Regions from separate parts of the Gemella sp. oral taxon 928 genome, predicted to be linked through region 1. Evidence: riboswitches for the same ligand, from Rfam matches in the RefSeq annotation. Region 1 holds a riboswitch; the other holds the start of a gene.
The links. A riboswitch is a leader RNA that binds a small molecule or an ion and turns the genes downstream of it on or off. The one in region 1 is predicted to bind thiamine pyrophosphate.

Region 1 (12,091 bases):
CGGTGAATCTGATTTCGATACTTTTGATTTACGAGGTTTACGAACTAATTGATTAATAGTTGGCATTTCTTTGGTTTCCTCCTTTCCATAAAAATTTTATTTTTATTATGAATCACATATCCAGGTGGTTCATAAAATTACAATTTTTTTAAGCCTAGTGGCTTTACACAGAGCGTTCAAAACACTCACGTACTAAATAATAACATTTTTTTTTTTTATTGTCAATAGTTTTTTTAATTTTTTCTACTCTCTCATATACCTATTTAATAATATCTTATTTTTACACATAACCGGGTGTATCGTAAAAATTATCTAAATAAAAATTTTAATATAAACACTATTATTTTTTATTTGTTTATATTAAAATTATTTATATCAAATATCCATCCGTAATTTATTATTTTTACTATTTTAATTATATTTGGATATTTGTCTTTTTGTATACTATAAAATATTTTTCCCCATGCTACGTATTTGACACAAAGCAATAAATAATACGGGAAGGAAATTTTTTCCCATGCCCGTATCATTGTACAACCAAAAATTGATTGCCCCACCTAATTCTTTTTTACTCTATATCACGATAATAATCACTTGTTATTTCACGATATGGTTGTATATCCTGAACGTATTCAAGAACACCTTGAAATTCATTGTTATTATCATATACTCCCGCATAAGTTATATGAACGAATTTATCACGTGATTTAGATTTAAACCACATTTCATATTTATCTTTTTTTCCATCACGCAAATTTTTAAAAATTATACGTACTTTTTCTAAATATTGTGGAGGATGACAAAGTTCAACATTACGTCCTATTTGACTTGGAGTACGTTTAAAGATCATCTCATCACTTGGCACATTATCATTATAATATTGAAATATATCATCTTTATTCACAAAGGTAATTTCCATCGGCAAGTGATTAAGTATTAAATTTGCCTGTTCTACTGACAAATATCCATTACCAAAAGATTGTTCGCTATTTCTGTCAATAACCTTATTCTTATTTTCTTTGGGTTTAAAAGTGATGGTAAATTCACCTTCCGGAGTATCTATAACTTTTTGTGTTAAATTATTTTCTTCATTGGATATTTCTTGTGTTTGTTTCGAATTTTCTATTTCTTTTCCAAATGGCTCCCTATGTGGAACCCATTTTTCTGTCGGTTTAATTATTGCATATCCATACACATCACTCTCTTTAGCTATGTTTAGCCAATCATCTTGATTAAATGTTTCCATAAGAATCATAAGTAATATGGATTCTTCCTTAAAAATCATTTCTTCAAATTCTTTAACAAAAACTTCAAAACTTGCTTTAACTTCCTCTATATCAACGTTGGGAAATTTTTCTGCATCTTTTAAGGCTTTATTAAATAATTTACGTATTTTATCATCCACGCCCCACATAACTTTAGGTGGTGCGGTATGACCATAACGTTCCATAATAGGGAACATCAATTCTTCTTTTCGACGATAATGTATATCAAACTGACCTAATAAATTTAACTGACGAAAAAGTCCTTTTAATACTTCTTTTTTAGTCATTTCATCCGTTATTTTTTCATAATTTGCTAAAATACGTCTTACACGCATAATAGCAGCTCTAAGGGCAAAATTTTCTTGCTTAAATATTTGAACAGGGTGTCCCGGATGTTCTGTATCTGCAATTTCTACATTTTTTATTGCTCCTTTGAAAAGATTGGCATGAACATTACATAATTTCATTACGTCTTCAAACGTAACACCCGAATTAGAATTCATAAGTTCATGTTCCATAAGGCTAATTTCTATCGCTGATACTCCTGTAAAATGCTTATCAAATTCTTCTTGAACAGATTCTGCACTCTCTCCATTATGCAAACGCAACAGAATAGATTTTAAGACCTCTATACGTTTAGTAGCCATTAATCCAGTCCTACCACTTCGTATCCATTTGCTTTTAATGTAGAAATTATTTTTTCCAACTCTATCCCTGCCAACTTAGAACCCATTTTTAACGATGTTTTTCTACCTATAGTATTTCTCATAATAGGATTGGCTAACGGTTTAAAACCTAAGTCTACTAAAATATCCAACACCTCCGGATGTTTATCTACAACCTCCGCTACCGGAATACTTACATCAATAATATTATCCATTTTACTAACCTCACTTCTTTTTTCCTGTGGATTTATTATATCACATCTGAAAAATTTTCTCTAACAATTATCAATATTTATTATTAAGTGATATATTTATAAATTATAGATTAATATCATTCACTTATTTTTACAATGTTTTTAAATTGTAGGTCTTTACTTTAAGCATTTTTATTGTTTTTCTTTAATGATATGTTATAATAACTTATACGGGAGTCTGTAAACAGTCTGAGAGGAAATTCTATAATTTCGACCGAACCTGATCTGGATAATGCCAGCGTAGGAAAGTTAATCTTAAAGACCATAATTAGACCCCTTAAACTTATAAGGAGGTTTTTTATTTTGCAAAATTGCAGTATCGCTTTACAAATTCTTCCATTAGAAAAAGATGATATTGGAAGATTAAAAACTATTGATAAAGTTATAAACTTTATTTTATCAAAACATTCCACCGCCGTCGTTACGCCGTTTGAAACGGTAATTGAAGGTGATTTTAATGACTTAATGGCGACTTTAAAAGAATGTTTACTTATCGCTGGGGAAAATTGCAATAATATTTTTGCCAATGTAAAAATTAATTACGGGAGTATTTTAACAATTGATGAAAAAATTAGTAAATTTAATTAATAAATATACCAGCGCTATTACTATGATTTTTCTGCTTATTATTTGGCAAGGAGCAGGATATTTGAATCTACTCCCAAAATATATAATTCCTACTCCAACGGAAATAATACATGCTTTTATAAAAAACTATAAAACATTAATTTTTCATAGTAAAATCACTTTAATAGAGGCTATTATCGGGTTATTTTTAGGAATTGTAATAGCTTGGCTCTTAGCTTTAATAATGGATAGCATCCCTGCCTTTAATAAAGCCATTTATCCGCTTTTAGTTTTAACACAAACTATCCCGACTATAGCTATAGCACCTATACTTGTTTTATGGTTAGGCTACGGTCTTACACCTAAAATAGTATTAATAATACTTACCACAACTTTTCCGATTATTGTCAGTATTCTCGATGGTTTTAGAAACTGCGATAAGGACATGATTACTCTACTCAAACTTATGAATGCCGGCAAACTACAAATACTCTGGCATGTCAAAATCCCGAATAGCCTTTCATATTTTTATGCAGGGCTTCGTGTAAGTGTATCATATGCTTTTATCGCTGCGGTGGTTGCTGAATGGCTTGGCGGTTTTGAAGGACTTGGTGTTTATATGATTAAAGCTAAAAAATTATTTGAATATGATACTATGTTTGCGATTATTATTCTAGTATCAATAATTAGTTTGCTAAGTATTCAATTAGTAAAACTAAGTGAAAAGAAAATTATTAAATGGAAATATATAGGAGACAATTATGAAAAAAATAATAATTAGTTTATTTGCCATTGTTCTTGCTGTAACGCTTACAGCTTGCGGTACTAATAAACAAAATACAGAACAAAAAAAAGATTTAAAAAAAGTGGATTTCGTTTTAGATTGGGCGATAAATACAAATCACACCGGACTTTTTGTTGCAAAAGAAAAAGGCTATTTTGCTGAAGCAGGTATTGATCTTGATATTAAACCGGCACCGGAGGATAGTACTTCTGATTTAATTATTAATAATAAAGCACCATTTGGGATTTATTACCAAGACACTATGGCTAATAAACTTTCTAAAGGGGCAGGTATCACCGCTGTTGCGGCAATAATAGAACATAATACTTCCGGTGTTATTTCATTGAAAAAAAGTGACATTAAAGAACCTAAAGATTTAGTAGGGAAAAAATATGGAACATGGAATGATCCTGTGGAACTTGCCATGATTAAATCATTAGTTGAAAAACAAGGTGGAGATTTTAGCAAGGTAAAACTTACCCCTAATACAGATACTAATTCTGTCACTCCAATGGAAAATGGAGCGTTTGATGCTGCATGGATTTATTATGCGTGGGATGGTAAGCTGGCTGAATCTATGAATTTAGATATTAACTACTTCTACTTAAAAGATTTTGCTAAAGAACTGGACTACTATTCTCCGGTAATTATCGCTAATAACGATTATTTAAAAGAGAACAAAGAAGAAGCAAAAAAAGTTATTCAAGCAATTAAGAAAGGATATATCTATGCAATGGAACATCCTGAAGAAGCTGCTGATATTTTAATCAAAAATGCACCGGAATTAAAAGAAAAACGTGACTTTATCATTAATTCACAAAAATATTTATCAGAACGTTATGCAACCGATAAAAATAAATGGGGCGAATTTGATGCTGAACGTTGGAATGCGTTTTACCGTTGGGTAAACAAAAATAACATCGTTGAAAAACCTCTAGCAGATAACACAGGATTTACCAATGACTTTGTAAAATAATGACCGTATTATCAATAAAAAACTTAACTTATAGTTATCCAAATAATGATATATTAAAAAATATTAATATCCATGTTAATAGTGGAGAGATAGTTTCTATCCTTGGAGGAAGCGGTGTAGGTAAAACAACTTTGTTTAATCTTATCGCCGGCATAATAGAACTTAGTCAAGGTGAAATAGCAATAGAAAATAACACTAACTTTAAAGGTAAAGTCAGTTATATGCTACAAAAAGATTTATTACTTGAACATAAAACTGTTATCGGCAATATTATTCTGCCTTTACTAATAAAAAAAATTAAGAAAAAAGAGGCTGAAAAAGAAGCTATTGAAAATTTGAAACTTTTTAATCTTTATGAATATAAAGACAAATATCCCAGTGAACTCAGCGGCGGCATGCGTCAACGTGTTGCACTTCTCAGAACTTATATGTTCAAACAGAAGTTATTTTTACTGGATGAGCCGTTTAGTGCTTTAGATGCAATTACCAAGATATCTCTTCACAGTTGGTTTTTAGATATTAGTCGTACTTTGAACCTGACCACACTACTTATCACCCATGACATAGATGAGGCTATTGAGCTTAGTAACAGAATATATATCATTAAAAATAAACCGGGAGAAATAGTTTCTGAATTAACTATTAATCTTGACAAGACTAAAGATAAAGACGAACAAAAACTGCAATACAAAAAAGAAATCTTAAATATTCTCGGCTTATAAAAGCTCAATCTAAAATCTACAAATTCAATTTTCTTATTAGTGATTGACCATAGCAATTCATTGATTTTGACATTCGTTTTAAAGAGTTTTTCCAAAATCTAATGAACTGTGCAAAGAGCGACTTATAAAATCAATTTCCAGCAAAATCACGATTTTTAAGTCGCTTTTATTATTCATAAATACTGTATTTTCGATTAATAAAATAAATAATTAACGCAGAAAGCGATGCTAAAAGCATTAGCTTAATTCCAAACACTTCTAATACTAATAAAATCGGTGTTAAAAATGATTTTGTAGCAGATGAAAAAACTAATGAGTAACCTATACCGGCTAAAATATAAATTGGTAGTCCTAATGCTCCGGATAATACAACACCAAAACTTGCACCTATCGCAAATAATGGCGTTACCTCTCCACCGCTAAAACCAACTGCTGTGCATATTACTGTTAACAACAATTTCAAAATAAAATCAAACCTTGTTATTTGACCGGTATCAAAAAAAAGAAAAATTTATTAAATTTGTACCCAATGACGTATACTTAAATTGGGTAATAAAACTAATAATTATAAATAAGAATACCAAAATCCAAGTAATAATTTTATTTATCTTTGTTATTTTTTTAGAAATTTCTGAACAATCACAAACAACATTCCAACTAAAATAAAACATATACTTGCTATTACAATTTTTAAATACATTTCCAAGGTTATATTTTTAAAACTAAAATCAACAAAAACAAAAAACTTTTCTAAACCTAATAAATTTGACACCTTTGTAGCCGTAAAAGAAAATACTACGTAAGATATTAATTCATATAAAAACTCTCTTGTGATTTTTATTTTTCTTCCAGTTATCTCTAAGATAAAAAATAATGCTGCCAACGGTGTTTTAAATAATGCGGAAAATCCACAAATCATACCCAATCTAATTAAATAATTACATTGATCGGCACTAAATTTTTCATCTGCAAAATTTTTCCCAATTGTTCCACCTAGTTGAACCGCAACACCTTCTCTTCCTACACTTACCCCTGTTAAATGAGCAAAAAATGTATTTATTACCAATAAAATCGGAAAATACCAGCTTATTTTTTTAATATTTGTCTGTATACCGGTAATTAAATATTTCATTCCTATATTACCGGTTTTAAAATATCTATTACTACGTTTAGTGAATATCAATACAACCGGAGTTAAACAGATTAATTATTGATAATAATTTTTTCCATATTCTATTAAAAATAATAATATTTGACCGAAGTATGAACAAGTTACACTTGTCAAAAAGACAATTATTAATACTCTTATATAAAATTTCAATTAAAATCAATACCCCTTTCCACACTATTAATATTAAATTTTCTAAACCTTGTATATTTCTTTTTTAATTTTTGTACCAAACTACCTAAAAAGTGGAATAAAAAATTTTGATTTTATAAATCAATTTTTCTATTCCACCTTTGAAAATCTATTAAACTTTTTAAAAAGTCGATTAAAATTATATTATTAACGTGTTCTATTTTATCACTTTTAAACCACTTAAATCACTCTTTATTTCTTACTTTTCTTTAATTTTATTTTCTTAGGTTGATCAAAACTAAATCCTTCCCCTATTACATCGTGAACTTCAGTAATAGTTAGAAATGCGTTTGGATCTATTTCATATACCAATGACTTTAATCTACCTATTTCCGTTCTTGCTACAACACAATAACCGATATTCATATCTTGACGTGAGTAACTGCCTTGCCCTTTTAAAAATGTTAAACCACGTTTCATATCTGTATTAATTTTTTCTGTTATTTCGTCTATTTTCTTAGACATTATCATAACACCTTTACCCGGAACTCCACCTTCAACAAAAACATCAATTAACTTAGTGCTAATGTAAACATAAATTAAAGTATATAGAATTGCAGGATAACTTTTTAATGCCATAAAGTTTAGAAGCAAAATTACTCCATCTATTATTTGGATAACTCTACCCACAGAAACACCAAAATGTAACTGAATAATTTTTGCTATAATATCAACACCACCGGTAGTACCACCAAAAACAAAAACAGTGCCTAACCCAACCCCTGCTATAATTCCACCGAAAACAGAAGCTAACAATCTATCTCCGCCAATATCTATTACAACATGATAATTTTCGAAAATATTTATCCAAAGTGTCAACATAATAATACCATAAATCGTATAAATCATTGTTTTTTTATCCAACATTTTATACCCCAATACTAATAACGGAATATTTATCAGCAAAGTCCCATATGATACCGGAAATCCAAAGGCATACCATAAAAATAATGCTATTCCAGCTCCACCGCCTTCTGCAAGATGATTCGGTACATTAAAATGTAAAAGTGCAAAAGAATACACTGCACAACCGAGCATAATAAAAAATAATTCTTTTGCAATTCTTTTTTTATTAACTACCTTTTTTTCTTGTTTCATAACAACCTCCCGAAAATATTAATCTCATCATAATTATATCAATATATTTTTTAAAAAACAATATTCTTCAAAAAATATTTTTGAATTCCCCAAAAAAATCTTATATTTTTTTAGACATTCTCAACATTTTATACTATAATTATATGTATCAATATTGGAGGGATAAGTCATGAATAAAAATTTCATACCGAACTATCTTACCCTTGGAAATATATTTTGTGGTTTTACTTCTATACTAACCACTATTCACGGGTATTATATATGGTCTAGTGTCTTTATTTTTTTAGCAATGCTTGCTGATAGATACGATGGTATCGTTGCAAGAAAATTAGGTGTTTTTTCTGATCTTGGAAAAGAATTAGATTCTTTATGCGATGTTGTGAGTTTTGGTGTTGCTCCGGCAGTTCTTGTTTTTGAAAAATTTGTAACAACTGATAAACCTTCTATTTCCTTAATGGTTATTGTCGCTGTTATTTGTGGGATTTTTGCATGCTGCGGTGCTTATCGCCTAGCAAGATTCAACGTTACTACGATGAAAAAAGGATTTTATCAAGGTGTCCCTATTACAACGTGCGGAACTATTTTGGCTATTGTATCATTGTTCGGATTACCTAGTATTATAATGCTGATACTTACCCTTTTAGGTTCTTATTTAATGGTAAGTAATATAAAAATTAAAAAAATATAATTTAAAAATTAAACTCAGAAATTAATCTGAGTTTTTAATTTTTATTAAACAAAATCAAACTGTGTGAACAAAATAAAATATACCTATCAGATTTAATTTTACTCCAAGCAACTGCTAATTACTTCAACTAAACCAATCGGATTATCCCATGCCATAGAATGCCCTGCATTAGAAACTGTCTTAACAACAATCCCATTCTTCGGCAACTCCTCTAAATCGTCATTCGGCAATGTTTTTTCTCCAAAAATAAAATATTTCGGTATTGGAAAGCTATAAAACAGTTTTCGCCAAGACACTTCCCTATCACTAACTGCATCTTTTGAAATTTGATATGCTGCTTCCGGTAACCAGTTACGCAAGGTCGCAGCCCACATAGTATTTCTACCACTTTCACATAGCTCTATCAATCCTTTTAGTCTTTTTTTGTAATCTTCTTCTGTATATTGTGCTACTGCCCAACTACTACGCCCTTTTTTTGCAGGATCTAAATTATGTTCTGTTAAAATAAGTTTTTCTACTTTTTCTTGGCACAAAGAACACAATTTTATTGAAATAGCTCCTCCCAAGCTATGCCCAAAAAGTATAACCTTGTCTAAATTCAAATCTTCCAAAAATTCACTTAAATATTGTGCGTGATTTTTCACATTATATACAAAATCCAGTGGTTTATCACTATATCCGGCTCCCAATAAATCAATTAAAATCTTTCTATACCCTAAAAATTTTTTATTTGCTGCTATCTCAACATAATCAAATGACCCGGCACAACCCAAACCATGAATAAATATTATAGGTGTTTGTTCCCCCGGAAAATCATTATACCTAATTTTATAATTTCTATTTCTTAATTGATATTCTTTCATAAGCATATCCACCATACCTTTTTTATTTTATTATATCATTTATTTACCTCTTCTTCATTTACTAAATGGTTATTTCTTTTTTTTTCAGCATATTTATTATATAATCGTATAGATGTTTAAAAAATTACATAAGGAGTTTTCTAATGATATTTACCGAAATTAGTAATGATGAATTAAAAAATTTTCAACAAGAAAATAACGAACGTTATTTATTTTCACAATCCTTTGACTTTGCTAATGTATTAAGAACTAAAAAACAAAATTATAAAATATTAGCTGTTAAAGATAATGATAAGATACTTGCTTATGGAGTATTTATCTATTTTCGATATAAAAAATATTTTTATAAAGTTACAGCACAGCATGGACCAATTATGGATTATTCTAATACAAAATTGGTTAAATTTTATTTTGAACAACTAAAAAAATATTATACAAAAAATCTAAGAGTTTTATGTGTTAGGGTAAATCCATTTTTAAACGAAAAAATTTATGACGATGTTAAATTTATTGAGTATAATGAGGAAGCTATTTCTACAGATAATATTCTAACATCTTTTGATTACAAAGCACTTAACGATGATTTATTTACAAATCCGACATTAGCACCTCGTTGCCTTTACTCAACTGAATTAAATTCAGACTTAACTACAGATAACCTTATAAAAAATATCTCTACAATGGCTAAGCGTTCAATTAACAAAGCTCTTAAAGAAAATATTATTATTAAAGAAATTGATATTTTTGATAACTATTATTCAAAAATATTTGATAATATAAATAAAAATACTGAAAAAAGAATAAATTTCGAAGTAAGAGATAGTACTCACTTCAAAATCTTAAAAAAAATTTTAAAAGACAAACTTCATTTAATGGTTTCTTATTTAGATTGTGATTTACTTATCTCTAACCTAGAGAAAGAGAATTTATCTATTACTAATGATAAAAGCAATTTAGTAGAAAAGTTAAATAGCAAAAAAATAAATAGAGATAAAACTTTAAACAAAATAGCAAAGTTAGAAGAATCTATTGTCTTTAATAATAATAAAATATCAAAAATAACAGACCTTAAAAACATTTATGGAAATATAATTTATCTATCCTGTGCAAGTTTTATTGAATCAAATCAAGATTTTATATACTTTTCCGGTGGTATGATAAAAGAATTATCTAAATTTAACGGTACATATGCTATTATGTATGAAATGATTAAATATGCTATCGAAAGAAATTTTAAGTATTTTAACTTCTATGGTACTTCTAAAGATTTTGACTCTGAAGATGCAACCGATTATAGCGTACTTCAATTCAAACGTAATTTTAACGGTAATATTGAATATTTTATGGATAATTATGAAATTCGTAATGCTATTGGAAAAATTTGGAAAATATAAAATTATAGTAAAAAGAAACAATACTGTCCTAAAAGCCGAAAATTATAATACTATTAGTGGTTAGATATAGTGGCGCATTGATTTAAAATACACTTTAAAAGACTTTCCAAAAATTAATAAAATGTATAGGAGCGACTTGATAAAATCGATTTTTTACGAAATCGCGATTTTGCTCAAGACGCTCCTATTATTTATATATCCACAATATAAAAATACCGACAGTGCAAAAGATATGATTGAATTTTGTTATAATCAAAATTAATATATTTTATCTCCTATTTAATATTCGCTTAAATTTCAATATTAAGACGATCTTTTATGGCTTTAACGGTTTTCTTGTAGTTATCTATAAAGAAAGTATCTATATCGCTATCAAGAATTAAAAGTTTATCTTTAAACCCATCCTGCTCAAGTAATTCAATAAGATGGTTTGTAAAACCGTCACGAATATCTTGACTTGCCATAGTCATATCACGAAAACCGTCATTAACATAAGCTGATTTTGGTGGAATAAGAACAATAAGATCCCATTTTTCTTTTGAGATAGCTACCTTATATGATAATTTAAGTGCTTGATATTCTTCTTCCGAGATAACACCTTTAAGATAGTAATCTACATAAGCCATAGTCACGGTAGCATTAGTATCTACAAATACAATACCTGAGTGGCTACCACTATCAATAACGTTTGAAGTCTGTTCATTCTGATTAGCAAAAAGACGAATATAATCATTGGTATCCAATTCATCATCACGAACATTATAAACTTCCTGATAATGTCGTGCATATTCAAGAGAGATTGGAGCATTAAAAACACGCCCAAGATCTTTTATAAGTGTTGTTTTCCCACCTGATGCAGAACCTACAACCAGCACTTTTTTTGTAAAATGGCGTCGAAAAGGCTTAGTAATATAACGCCAATATACGAGGGGATTTTTTCGAATTTCAGTTCCGGATACCGGAACTAAAGTACGATCAATAATTGTAATTGCTACTTCTTTTTCTCTAATTTCGTCAAAATCATTAATTTGATCCCTATCAACACGATATTCATTAGCAAATACTTTCTTAAAATAACTAAGCAAAGGTTTTTGGTAATCTTCTTCTCCAATATAAAATGTCATTTTTTCAAATTGATAATCCGTATTATCTTTAATAAGTTTATGAAGAGTTTTAAGCCAAGGTTCCCAGCCGTTTGGATAAGCTAACATACCTTCTTCATCGAGTTTATCTACTACAAGTTCATCATCATGAAAAACTTCTCGAACATAACGAAAACGGCGATTAAGATGAAGACCGTCACGTGTTCCGCGATCTTCTTCAGTATTTGTTCCCGAAACAATAATCAAAACACCATCATTTTCCCGTTTCGCCTTTGTTATAAAATCTACATGTCCTGTGTGCATTGGGGCAAAAGTTCCAAATACTACTGCTAATTTTTTTATTTTTAATAAT
Region 2 (12,091 bases), 880 kb from region 1:
TCTTAATTCGCTAACCGGAGAAATCGGTAACTTTAATAAAAAATTGCTTGTTGAATTAGAAAAAGATGTAAAAACCAGCTATGATGTTCGTGTACCTAATGACGGAATGGGAACTTCAAGACCGGAGGCAAAATTAGTTTTCTCTACCACCATTAATCGTCCTGAAGCGCCAAATGACGAAGAAATGGCAGCAAAAAAACTAAAAGAAGCCGTTGAAAATGCAAAAACTGAGATTGAAAAATTACCTGATTTAACTAAAGAACAAAAAGAAAAATTTGTTAAACAATTAAATGATGCAAAAGATATTAATTCAGCTAATAAAATCTTAGAAGATGCGAAAAAACAAAACGAAGAAAATAAATCCGGCGATAACAACAATAATAACAATAATAACAATAACAACAATAACAACAATAACAACAATAACAACAATAACAATAATAACAATAATAACAATAATAACAATAATAACAATAATAACAATAATAACAATAATAACAATAATAACAATAATAACAATAATAACAATAAACCTACCGATAACGGTAAAAAATTACCTAGTACCGGTATTCATGCTACAGCCACTGCCGGCTTAGGTTTCTTGACACTGCTTTTCGCTTTGGTTCTTCGTAGAAAAAATAATAAATAATTACTAAAAAAGGATATACCACTATTAATTTAGTGTATATCCTTTTTATCACTTTGCGAATCGTCTTCAAAAAAGTGATTTCCTTTGGAGGCTTTTTATAATTGTTTTATCATGGTTTTAACGGTTTCTTCTATATTACCTGCATAGGAAATGGCAGAAATAATTGATACACCATCTATCCCAATGTCTATAATATCTTTAATATGTTGTATATTAATACCGCCTATTGCGACGATTGGCAAATCTTTTGCCAATTCTTTTACTTTGTTTAAGCCGGTATATCCTATTGCACTACCTGCATCATTTTTGGATATTGTTGAAAAGACAGGTCCCACTCCAATGTAATCAACATAGGCTAGTTTTGAATTTTTATACTCTACGGTATTCCCTACTGACAACCCGATAATTGCCTTTGGAAGTAATTTGCGAATTTTTTCTACATCAATATCCTCCTGACCGACATGGACACCATCTGCTTGAAGCTTTATTGCTAAATCAACATCATCATTAATAATAAATGGTACATTGTATTGCTTACATAGGTTTTGGATCGTTCGTGCCATTTGTTCTTTTTTATCACCTTTTAATGCTCCCATACCCTTTTCACGAAATTGAAACATTGTTATACCACCTTTAAGTGCCTCTTCAACAACATCAGGTAGATATTTATTATCACAAGTAGTCGTTCCGCAAATAAAATACAATCGTAAAACTTGTCTATTAAACATACTATTTCACCCTTTTATAATGTGCTATATCTTCGTCCGCTACCGTATATAAAGCGTTAATAAATTCTACTTTATACGTACCCGGTAAGTCTGCACGTGGCATTTTTTCCGCAATTTCTCCGGCAATATTATATGTCAGCAAAGCGGTTTCCAAAGCAACTAACAGATTATCTTCGTCTACTCCGATAAAACTTGCCAATACCGCACCTAAAAGACAACCCGTTCCTATAACCTTAGGCATCATTGCACTACCATTATATATAGTACGAACTTCGCCATTTACCGCTATCGCATCTACTTTGCCCGTCACTACTATCGGAATATTATATTTTTTGTTCGCCAATAACGCTAGCTCCGCTACATTATCTACCGTTGCACTGTCAACGCCTTTTGATTCTATATTCATTCCTACTAAACTGCCGATTTCTCCCGCATTACCACGTATTACGGCTAATTTATGATTACTAATTAAATCATTAACCACTCTTTTACGGTAAGCACTCGCTCCGCAAGCAACCGGATCAAGCACCGCCGGTACTTTATAACGCTCGGCAATCGTTAACGCATCTTTGTAAAGTTGCCAATTCTCATCGGTTAATGTACCGATATTAATAAATAATCCACTCGCATAACGTAATAAATCTTCCAAATCATCTTTATACTCACTCATTGCCGGTGATGCTCCGAGTGCTACCAATCCGTTTGCTGTGAAATTTTTCACAACGTCATTAGTAATACAAATAACCAACGGAGATTTTTCTTTTATTAATTTTATACTACTCATTATATTATTCTCCCTTGTATGCCAAATGATTAACGGGTCCATTCCCATGCCCTATCCCCGGTGCTTCGGATATCGCCGTTGATATAAATTTTTTAGCTGTTGCCACCGCTTCAACCAAATCACGCCCTTTTGCCAACTCCGCTGTAATGACCGCAGAAAATGTACAACCTGTCCCATGTGTATGACGTGTATTTACACGTTCGCTTAAAAATATATGACGTGAACCGTCTTTGGTAAACAAATAATCCGTAGCATTACCTGTAAGATGACCGCCTTTAATAACAACCGACTGACATCCCACTTCCGATATAATAAATTTTCCTGCTTTATTAATATCCGACTCCGTTATTATTTCAAAATTTACTATTTCTTCTGTCTCCGGAATATTCGGTGTAATAACCGTAGCTAAAGGTAAAATTTCTTGTTTTAAATTTCTTCTTGCTTTATCATCTATAAGTTTATCTCCACTTGTGGCTACCATAACCGGATCAACTACGTACAGATGATTTTTCGGTATATATCGTTTTATTAATCTCATCATATCAGCATTAGCTATCATTCCGGTTTTAATAGCGTGGGGTGCTATATCGTTAAATACGCTGTTCAACTGTGCTTCTATCGTTTCCAAATTCAGATGTTGAATATATTGAACACCCAAAGTATTTTGGGCAACAACACTGGTTACTACCGCCATACCATAGACACCACGTGCCTGAAATGTTTTCAAATCTGCCATAATACCCGCTCCTCCTGTCGGGTCTGTGCCGGCTATCGTCAACGCAATATTTAACTTACTCATTATTCTTTCAACTCCCAACATTCTTGTGTATATGCCATATTAAAGAATTTTCTTTCATGTTTGCAACTTTCCAAAAAATTTTTAATAAGTCGTTTCCTATCAGCAATAGACATATGCTCAGCTAAACGATTAATTATTCTATAATACCAATGTAAACAATCTTTTGCCAAATCTCCGGCATAGAACTCAACCCAAAATTTTAACGGGTGATCATCTGCCAATTTATTTTCTGCCAAAATTTTCTCTGCTATTTTCGCATAAATCCATGGGCACGGTGCCATAGCACTAAGTGTTTCTGCCATACCGAAAGCATAGGCATTATAATACATATGCTTTATATAATGATCAGCCGACGGATACCACTCACCACCTTTAATAATTTCATTGTAATCACGTCCTATATAATCGGCTAAGTTTTTATGAGCGGCAATTTCTTCATTTAAAACAAAATTTATTTGACTTAAAAAGAAATTTTTTTCATCTTTATTATCACTTTTTGCCAGTAATAATGCGTAAATATCGCTAAAATTAGCTAAATACAACGCATCCGCTTTTAAATAATGAACAACTGCTTCCTCTGATAAATCAGCATGAATTAATCCTTGAATAAAGCCGTCATAATAAATTTTATCAATAATCGGTAGTGCCTTTTCTTCCATTATATCTGTAATTTGTTTCATCAATATATCCCCCTCAGTATTTTATTTGATTATAAACACAACCTAAAAAACTCCCAAACGTAGTGCATGGGAGTTAAAAAGTATATTAATATTTACATAAAAAGACAAATTTTTATCACATTTCCTACGCTAGCATTATCTAGTTCAGGTCAAAGGGTCTAACATTTGTTATCTCAGCCTAAAGGCACCCCTAGTGCTTATATTTAATTTACCACCCTATCGTAACAGACTTTTTTAAAAATGTCAATCTTAATGCAATCGTTTTATTTATTTTTATATATCACTTAAATCATTGAAAATTATCTTTATTTTTATAATAAAACAAAGATAATAACCTTATATTTTACTGAAATTATATATTTTTTTAAATAAATTAAGAATGATTATCATTTTCTTCTTTATTTTTTACAGATTTTATAATATAATATTGCTTAGCGATTTTTTAAAAATCGATTACATATAAATAAGGAGATTTATCAATATGAAAAACAACACATTATTAAAAGTTCTTTCTGCTACGGCAATTTTCTCTGCAATAGCAGCCATAGAAGCCTACAATCAGGACGAACTTGCATACGCTGCGGAAGATAGTGCTATTCATGCTACAACAGGAGTAAGCACACCCAACACCACTCCGAAAGTACAAACTACCGCTACTACTTCGACTACCACTAAACAAGATGGTAAAAACTTAAAAAATGATGGAGGTAAAAAAGTTACAGCTGACAACTACGAGGCTGCTACATATAAAAACCCGAATAAAGACAGAGAGGTTGATTCAAAAACTGTAAAAAAAGAATTTCCACTTAATGTCCAAGGGCATCTAAGAAATGCAAACAATAATGATGAACCGTCACTATATGAACCGGCATTAGATAACAATGTTAAAGTCGAAAAAATCGGTAATAAATATAAATATACGTTTAGAATTAAACCGGGAATTACCGACGTCGGCGGAGAATTTTACAATTTTGAATTAAGTAAAATTATATATCAAGATAAGGTGCTGGAATTAAAAACATTAAGCGAAAAACAACGTATTAAAGAAGCATCTATTACATCAGATAAATTATTGGATAAAATTCAATTAGACGGTACTTCTAAATATCCCGACGGACGTGATATGTCTCACTTTGTCACATTGCAACTGTATTACGAAACTGCTCGTAAATGGGAAGACAGACCTATCGTTGAAAAAGATGGTTCTACTGAACCGATTACTCCAAAACCTACTAAACCTGTAAAACCGGAAAAACCTAAAGAAGAACCTACCCCGGCTAAACCTATTGCCGAAGACCACGAAGCTGAGGCTAATAAAGTGCCTAATACTTTCCCGACCACAGTAAAAGGAGAACTTAACGGGAGAAATCGTGATGATTCTTCTATTTATTCTAACGCTTTTGTTAAAGATGTAAAAGTTGAAAAAATTGGCAACAAATATCAATATACTATCCAAGTAAAAGAGGGAACATCGTCTAATATGTTGCTTCGTAACAAACCGTTTACCCTTTCTAAAATTTATTATAAAGGTAAGGAAATAACACTTACTGAAATAGATTCAACCACTAAATTATATGAGGGTAAAATTATTACCGATAGTTTATTGGACAAAATTCAGCTGGATGTTATCGTTAATGTAAGGGTAAAAGCCGGTGCAAAACCTCGTTATGAAGATAGAACGACGGAAACTACTTTGGCTTTAAACTTCCCGATGGTAGAAAAAGCTGACAGTCCTTATAATAGCGTTCCGGCTAAACTTCTTAATGCCAATACCGATAATCTTTCTATGGGAAATCCGGCCTTAGTTAGTGAAAAAACTCGTGTTGAAAAAATCGGTGATACATATCACTACTACGTAACATTTAAAGACTTACATGTAGGACCTATTGTAGGTAATGTAAGTCGTCTTACAGTTAACGGTAAAGAGGCGGAAGTAAAAGACCTTGGTGGTAATGACCATGAAAAACAATATCATTTCACCAGCTCTGAAAAATTAACCACTGCACCTGTCACTATGGATATTTCTGTCGGTGGAAAATTATTCCATGCAAATACGCCGGCACGTCTATCGTTCGACTGGTCTAAAGCTACTCCTTTAACTAAAGAGCAAGTTCCTAATAACAAAGAAGATAATAAACTTCCAAAAGAACAAGAACCCGGCATTAAAGATAAAAACAAACTGCCTAAAGAAGAAGATAAACAAGAAAATAATACTAAAGAAGATAATAAAAAAGTTGAACAAGAAACTTCTATTAAAGAAAAAGATAAAAATAAAACAGATAAAACTTCTCAACTTGGTAGCAATAACTTAAATAATCAAAGTTCTGTCGGTAATATTTCAAATAATAAAAAAGTATTACCTAATACCGGTATTGCAACCGCTACCTTTAGCGGACTTGGTTTCTTAACTCTTCTTTCTGCATTAATTTTTCGCAGAAAAATTAATAAGTAGTAAATAATTTTATTAGAGTAGTGTAGGTTTTACATTACTCTAATATTTTTTAAGTTAAAGATACTAAAAGAATTAATAATGATTATCATTTACTACTTTATTTTTTGTTATTTTTATACTATAATAATAGTTAAGTTAAATAAAATATAAAAAATAAAAGGAGATAATAGATATGAAAAAAAATAATCTATTAAAAGTTTTTTCTGCCGCTGTTATTGTATCCACATTATCAGTGACCGAACTTTCTAATGTGCAAATACCTGCAAAAGTAGCAACAGCTGCTGAAAATACACCTAGTTCAGCTGTGTATGATATTCCTGTTAAACTGATGAACTATTATACACCTAATAAGCTATCTATGGGTAACGCTGCAATGGTAAAAGCTACCGTACAAAAAATAGGTAATCAATTCAAATATACTGTAATACTAAAAGATATCACATTTTTAGGAATGAGTGACGGAATCAGAAAATTCTGGGTTGAAGGGAAAAAAATACCTCTTAAATCTATAACTTATCCGGATCCTAATGTTAAAAATCCTGTTCAAGTGGAATTTATGAGTCCTGCACTTAAAGATTCTTTTGATGTAGAAGTATTTGTTAATGCTATGGAACAAATTATGCCGGGTGCCGGTCGTCAAAAAGCAAAACTCACTTTTGATACTTCAAAAGTCCCTTCTTCAATAAATGATCTTACTTCTGAAGAAACAAAAACTGAAGAAATTCCATATAAAACTACAAAAGTAGAAAATCCTAATCTTGAAAAAGGAACTGAAAAAGTCAAAACACCGGGTAAAAAAGGTGTTAAAACTGTTGTCTATACAGTAGTTACTAAAGCTGACGGTACTCAAACAAAAACTGTTAAATCAGAATCCATTACGCAACAACCTGTTGACGAAGTAATTGAAGTCGGTACAAAAGTTGTACAACAAAATAATCAAATTCAACAAACAGTTGTTAAATCTGGATACGTTGTACCTATAAAGTTACTTAATTATTATGAAAACAACAAATTATCTATGGGGCATGCTGCTATGGTAGATGCTTTTGTTTATCAAGAAAATGGTGTATATAATTATGTTATAACTATGAAGGATATTACTTTCTTAGGTCAAACAGACGGTGTTAGTGCTTTTTGGGTTAACGGTAAAAAAGTTGACTTGTATGAAGTAAAAATACCGGGACTTCTTCACCCTAAACAAGCTGTTTTCACTAGCACTAAAAAACTGGACAAAGTAGAAGTTGAAGTCTTTGTTAATACCATGGAAAAAATTATGCCGGGAGGCGGTCGTAAAAAAGCTATTCTTACATTTGATTGGAGTAAAGCTAAATTAGATGAGCGTACAGTCCCTACAAGTTCAACTCCTAAGGTTGATGGTGGTATCGGCGGTCCATCAGATAATGGTGGTCGAGTTGATAACAGCATACTACCTAGAACCGGTTTAGAAACGTCTTCTTCTCTATTAGCAGGTGCTATTACATTAATGGGTGCTGTTTTACTTGGTAGAAGAAAACAAAAATAATAATTAAATATAGTTAGTAGCCCCGCTCTTATTTTGGCATGTTACTACTAACTCTAAAAGCGGGAAAATTTATTCCCGCTTTTTATTTTTGAAAAGATATATTTATTTAGAAAGTGAGTAATAATAATGAAAAAAATATTGAAATTTGTTGCAATAACAATTACTACTTTAGCGTTTATTGTAACATCAAGTAATGTTCAGTTAAATCATAAAGTACAAGCTGCAGATAAAGTTTATAATGTTCCGATTGAGCTATGGCATTCTGAAAATACCGGGCGTTTATCGATGGGAAATAAGGCATTAGCTACACATGCTACCGTTAAGGTTCACGATAATAACACCTCATCAATTACCGTTCAATTCGTTCCGATGGATTTTAATAATATGCACGGTCATTTACTATCATTAAGCATTTATTCATCACCGATTTTTTCCGGTAAATTAACTCCGGCTTCTGTCGTAAGCACCTATAACGATACTAACCTTGACGGTGGAACCAGTACCTACCCTAGCAATTTAAGTTTTGACTTTGGAACTGCTAAACCCGATAAAGTCGGAGTTAGAGTTTCTGTTGATGCTATGAATAAAATTATGGGTGGCGACGCTTCTCAAAATGCTATTATAAAATTTAACTGGTCAGCTGCAAAACTGGTTTCAGGTACTGAAGACGGTAATGCCGATAAAGATAAGAATAAAAAAGAAGAAAACAAAGATACTGAGAAAAAAGATGAAAATAAAGCACCGGAAGGGTTTGTTACTAAGAAATTAGAAGATTACTTTAAAGAAGATCAAAAAACTAAAAACACCGGTGTTTATAACCTTGATATAACAGGCTCTTACCTAAGCCCATTAACCGGAATTACCGCTGACGGCGGAACTAAAAATGCCGCAATCGGTGAAGGTATGGTTCAAGGAGTTATATCTCCCGTTAATTCCGGCGGGAACTTAAACGATGCTCTTAAAAATCAAAAAGCGGGTGGAGAAAAACGTTGGTCTAAAGCCTTATTACAACGAACTAAAGATGGAAAATTATATGCTACCGTTAGAATTCACTTAATGAACTGGGTTCAACGTAGTAAAGAGCAAGGACCTTTTATTAAAGTATTGCAAAAAGACGGAGAATTTAAACAAGTTACAGCCACCGAAACAAAAGTTAATATTGAACAATATAAAGACAGCTATGTTGACTATCGTTTTGAAGTACCGAATGAAAACTTCTTAGCGATGGTTCAAATGTATGTAGAACCTATGAATCGTCCGGTTAGATTTTTCGTTGAAGTAAATACCGATACCATTCAAAACGGAAACGGTAATCTTGATATGGAAGTAATAAAAGAAAAAAATTACCTACCGTACTACCTTGGCGGCGGTGCTGTTGTTCTTGTACTAATCGCCGGCATCTTCATTGGCGTTAAAAAACGTAAAAATAATGTAGTTACCGAAAACCCTACCGAAGAAATCAAAGAAGAAAACGAATAAGAGGTCATAAAAATATGAAAAAAAAATTATCACTATTATTAACGATTCTTTTGAGTTTTTCACTGATTTTAACTGCTTGTTCTTCCAACAAGAACGCTAACACAACCGGAGATGAACCAAATATTGCTGATAAGGCTTTTAATGAAACTATTGACCTTACGGGAGTTAACAAAGATAAAAAATCCGAAGAAGAAAACGGTAAACGTGTTGTAATGGATTCTGTGGCTCTTTGTCAAGTTGCAGATGTTCTTGATATTAAACTTGCGGGTATTCCTACAACAAGATTAGGTCATATGCCAAAAAGATATGAAAACACCGTTCAAATCGGTTTGCCTATGAATCCGAATATGGAAGTAATTAAATCAATAAATCCGTCAATCGTTTATTCACCTGACAGTTTACAAGATTGGATTAAAGAAGGATTTGAAAAAAATAATATTCCATACAAGTTTGTTGATATTCGTAGTGTCAGCGGTTTATATTCTGTAACAGAAGATTTAGCCAAAGAGTTTGGAAAAACTGAAAAATTTAACCAACTAAAAAAAGAACATGATACATTTTTTGCAGAGTTTAATAAAAAAATAGCCGACAAAAAGAAACCTAAAGTATTAGTTTTAATGGGATTACCCGGCAGTTACATGGCTGCTACCGAAAAATCATATGTGGGTAATTTAGTAAAACTTGCAGGTGGAGAAAATATTATTAAAGGCTCTGAAGAATTTACACAATTAAACTTAGAAACTGCACTTAATGAAAAACCGGACTATATTTTACGTACGGCACATGCTATGCCTGAAACTGTAATGGAAATGTTCAAAAAGGAATTTGAAACAAATAAAAGCTGGTCACACTTCGATGCAGTTAAAAATAATAAAGTAATTGACCTTGATAATTCCATATTCGGCATGACCGCTACATATGACTATCAAAAAGGTCTTAATAACTTATACCAAGTATTTTATGGAAATTAATGTTACCAATCCGGAAGTAGCATATGCCTCTTCTGGATTTTCCTAATAATCACTAAATATATTTATAAATTTTTACAATCAACTTTATTTATTCGCATTTAGAAAGGAGGAAGTTATGTTGCGTAATAAAAAAATAATCTCTTTTATTGTTCTTGTCTTGTTATTGCTGACAACAATATTTGTTTCCGCAAACAGCGGTAGTATTAAGGCGGGTGTTTATGAACTTGTTGTTGGAATTTTTAATAACAAATACGCTAATGTTAATGCTATTGTAGATGTACGTTTTCCCCGTATTATTATTACGATTTTAGTGGGAGCGGCTCTCGGTGTTAGTGGTTTACTGCTTCAAACCGTCTTAAAAAATCCGCTCGTTGACCCAAGTATTATTGGAGTATCCAGCGGAGCTAACTTATTTTTATATCTTGGTATTGGACTATTTCCCCAATTATTAATGTTCAAAACAGTTTTTTCTATTATAGGGGGGATAATTGGATTTATTATTATCTATTACCTTGCAGGTCATACTAAAAATAATGTCAAGATCATTCTTATCGGTATTGCTATCAGTTATTTCTTTACAGGAATATTAAGTAGTATACAGTATATTACTCAATCAAGTCCGTCTACATCATCAGCTGCTAAAACCGTTTCCCTTGGAACTAAAAACTGGGAAGATGTGCGACTTCTTTTAATATGGATTCCTGCGTTATTAATTATCAGTTTGTTTTTAGCAAAACTATGTAATATTTTTACACTTGATGACAATATTATTGCTTCACTCGGAATTAACATTAACAATATACGTTTACTTATTTCATTTGTTGCAGTAGCACTTGCCTCTGTTGCAACTGCGGTTGCCGGTGTTTTAGTATTTTTAGCACTTATAGTACCACATATCGCAAAAATTATTATCGGGCGTAATCATCTCTACACAATACCTTTTAGTGCTGTTTTAGGTGCATTTGTATTACTACTTTTTGATACTTTAGGACGTGTGGTGTTTGCCCCTGTAGAAATCCCTGCGGATCTAATTATGATGATTATTGGTGGCCCTGCATTTATTATTCTTGTTAAGAGAGGGGTTAACTAATGGAACATATTATTGAAATTAATAATTTATCATTCAAATATAATAATGACACCGTGATTTTTAATAATCTGTCATTAGCTATTGAAAAAGGAAAAATTACCACCCTACTCGGTAAAAATGGTTGTGGTAAAAGCACTTTAATTAAAATACTGGCAAAAAATCTTCCTTATCATAGTGGTAGTATTCTCTTGGAAAACAAAGAATTAAAAAATTATTCTTTAAAACAATTGGCAAGTTCACTTTCCATAGTTTATCAAAAAAATGAAACTCCTAAAGAAATTACAGTCTATGACATGGTCAGCTTTGCTCGACTTCCATATCAAAATATCTTTTTCTACAGAAAAACACCGGAAGATATAGAAAAAATTGATTTTGCATTGGAACAAACCAATCTTACCGATTATAAAGATAAACGTGTTGATGCTTTATCCGGCGGTCAATTACAACGTGTTTATATTGCGATGTGCCTTGCTCAAAGCACCGATATTATAATACTTGATGAACCGACAACATTTCTTGATATTAAATATCAAAAATCAATTATGACGTTGGTAAAAGAGTTGAATGCACGTTTCGGTATAACTATTATTATGGTGCTTCATGATATTAACCAAGCGTTGACATACAGTGATAATATTATAGCATTGCATAATGGCATGGTAGTAAAACAAGATAAAGCAAGTGAATTTTATAATACAAAGCTGCTAAATACCATTTTTGATGCTGATATACAGATTAAAGATAAAACTGTTATTAGCTGGTAATACTTAAAAACCTAGAAAATCTCTAGGTTTTTTAAAATTTTTACCTAGAAAATACGTATTTTTTTACTTCTCATATCTAATAATTTCCCAATTAAGGAGTAAGGATCGACTTAAAAGTTGTAATCTCAACTATTCTATAAAGTCACTCCTATTTATATCTCACTATATTTTAT

Region 2: it holds a riboswitch for thiamine pyrophosphate, as region 1 does, so the genes downstream of both, tenA (thiaminase II) here and AXE85_RS06500 (thiamine-binding protein) in region 1, are expected to answer to the same signal.

The regions. Positions count from the first base shown of each region.
Region 1 covers NZ_CP014233.1:1,406,107-1,418,197, forward strand. Annotated here, with positions in the region: gene rpsL (30S ribosomal protein S12) at 1-66, opposite strand, end outside; gene AXE85_RS06490 (DUF438 domain-containing protein) at 569-1,912, opposite strand; gene AXE85_RS06495 (DUF1858 domain-containing protein) at 1,912-2,145, opposite strand; TPP riboswitch at 2,345-2,449, shown strand; gene AXE85_RS06500 (thiamine-binding protein) at 2,488-2,772, shown strand; gene AXE85_RS06505 (ABC transporter permease) at 2,747-3,532, shown strand; gene AXE85_RS06510 (ABC transporter substrate-binding protein) at 3,513-4,511, shown strand; gene AXE85_RS06515 (ATP-binding cassette domain-containing protein) at 4,511-5,233, shown strand; gene AXE85_RS08675 (chloride channel protein) at 5,403-5,696, opposite strand; gene AXE85_RS08680 (chloride channel protein) at 5,847-6,365, opposite strand; gene AXE85_RS06525 (YitT family protein) at 6,786-7,691, opposite strand; gene pssA (CDP-diacylglycerol--serine O-phosphatidyltransferase) at 7,861-8,379, shown strand; gene AXE85_RS06535 (alpha/beta fold hydrolase) at 8,478-9,242, opposite strand; gene AXE85_RS06540 (peptidoglycan bridge formation glycyltransferase FemA/FemB family protein) at 9,386-10,636, shown strand; gene AXE85_RS06545 (AAA family ATPase) at 10,927-12,091, opposite strand, start outside.
Region 2 covers NZ_CP014233.1:511,442-523,532, reverse strand. Annotated here, with positions in the region: gene AXE85_RS02310 (LPXTG cell wall anchor domain-containing protein) at 1-649, shown strand, start outside; gene thiE (thiamine phosphate synthase) at 745-1,377, opposite strand; gene thiM (hydroxyethylthiazole kinase) at 1,379-2,161, opposite strand; gene thiD (bifunctional hydroxymethylpyrimidine kinase/phosphomethylpyrimidine kinase) at 2,166-2,960, opposite strand; gene tenA (thiaminase II) at 2,960-3,640, opposite strand; TPP riboswitch at 3,744-3,842, opposite strand; gene AXE85_RS02285 (LPXTG cell wall anchor domain-containing protein) at 4,122-6,092, shown strand; gene AXE85_RS02280 (G5 domain-containing protein) at 6,265-7,614, shown strand; gene AXE85_RS02275 (heme-binding Shp domain-containing protein) at 7,741-9,093, shown strand; gene isdE (heme ABC transporter substrate-binding protein IsdE) at 9,108-10,064, shown strand; gene AXE85_RS02265 (FecCD family ABC transporter permease) at 10,180-11,154, shown strand; gene AXE85_RS02260 (ABC transporter ATP-binding protein) at 11,154-11,918, shown strand.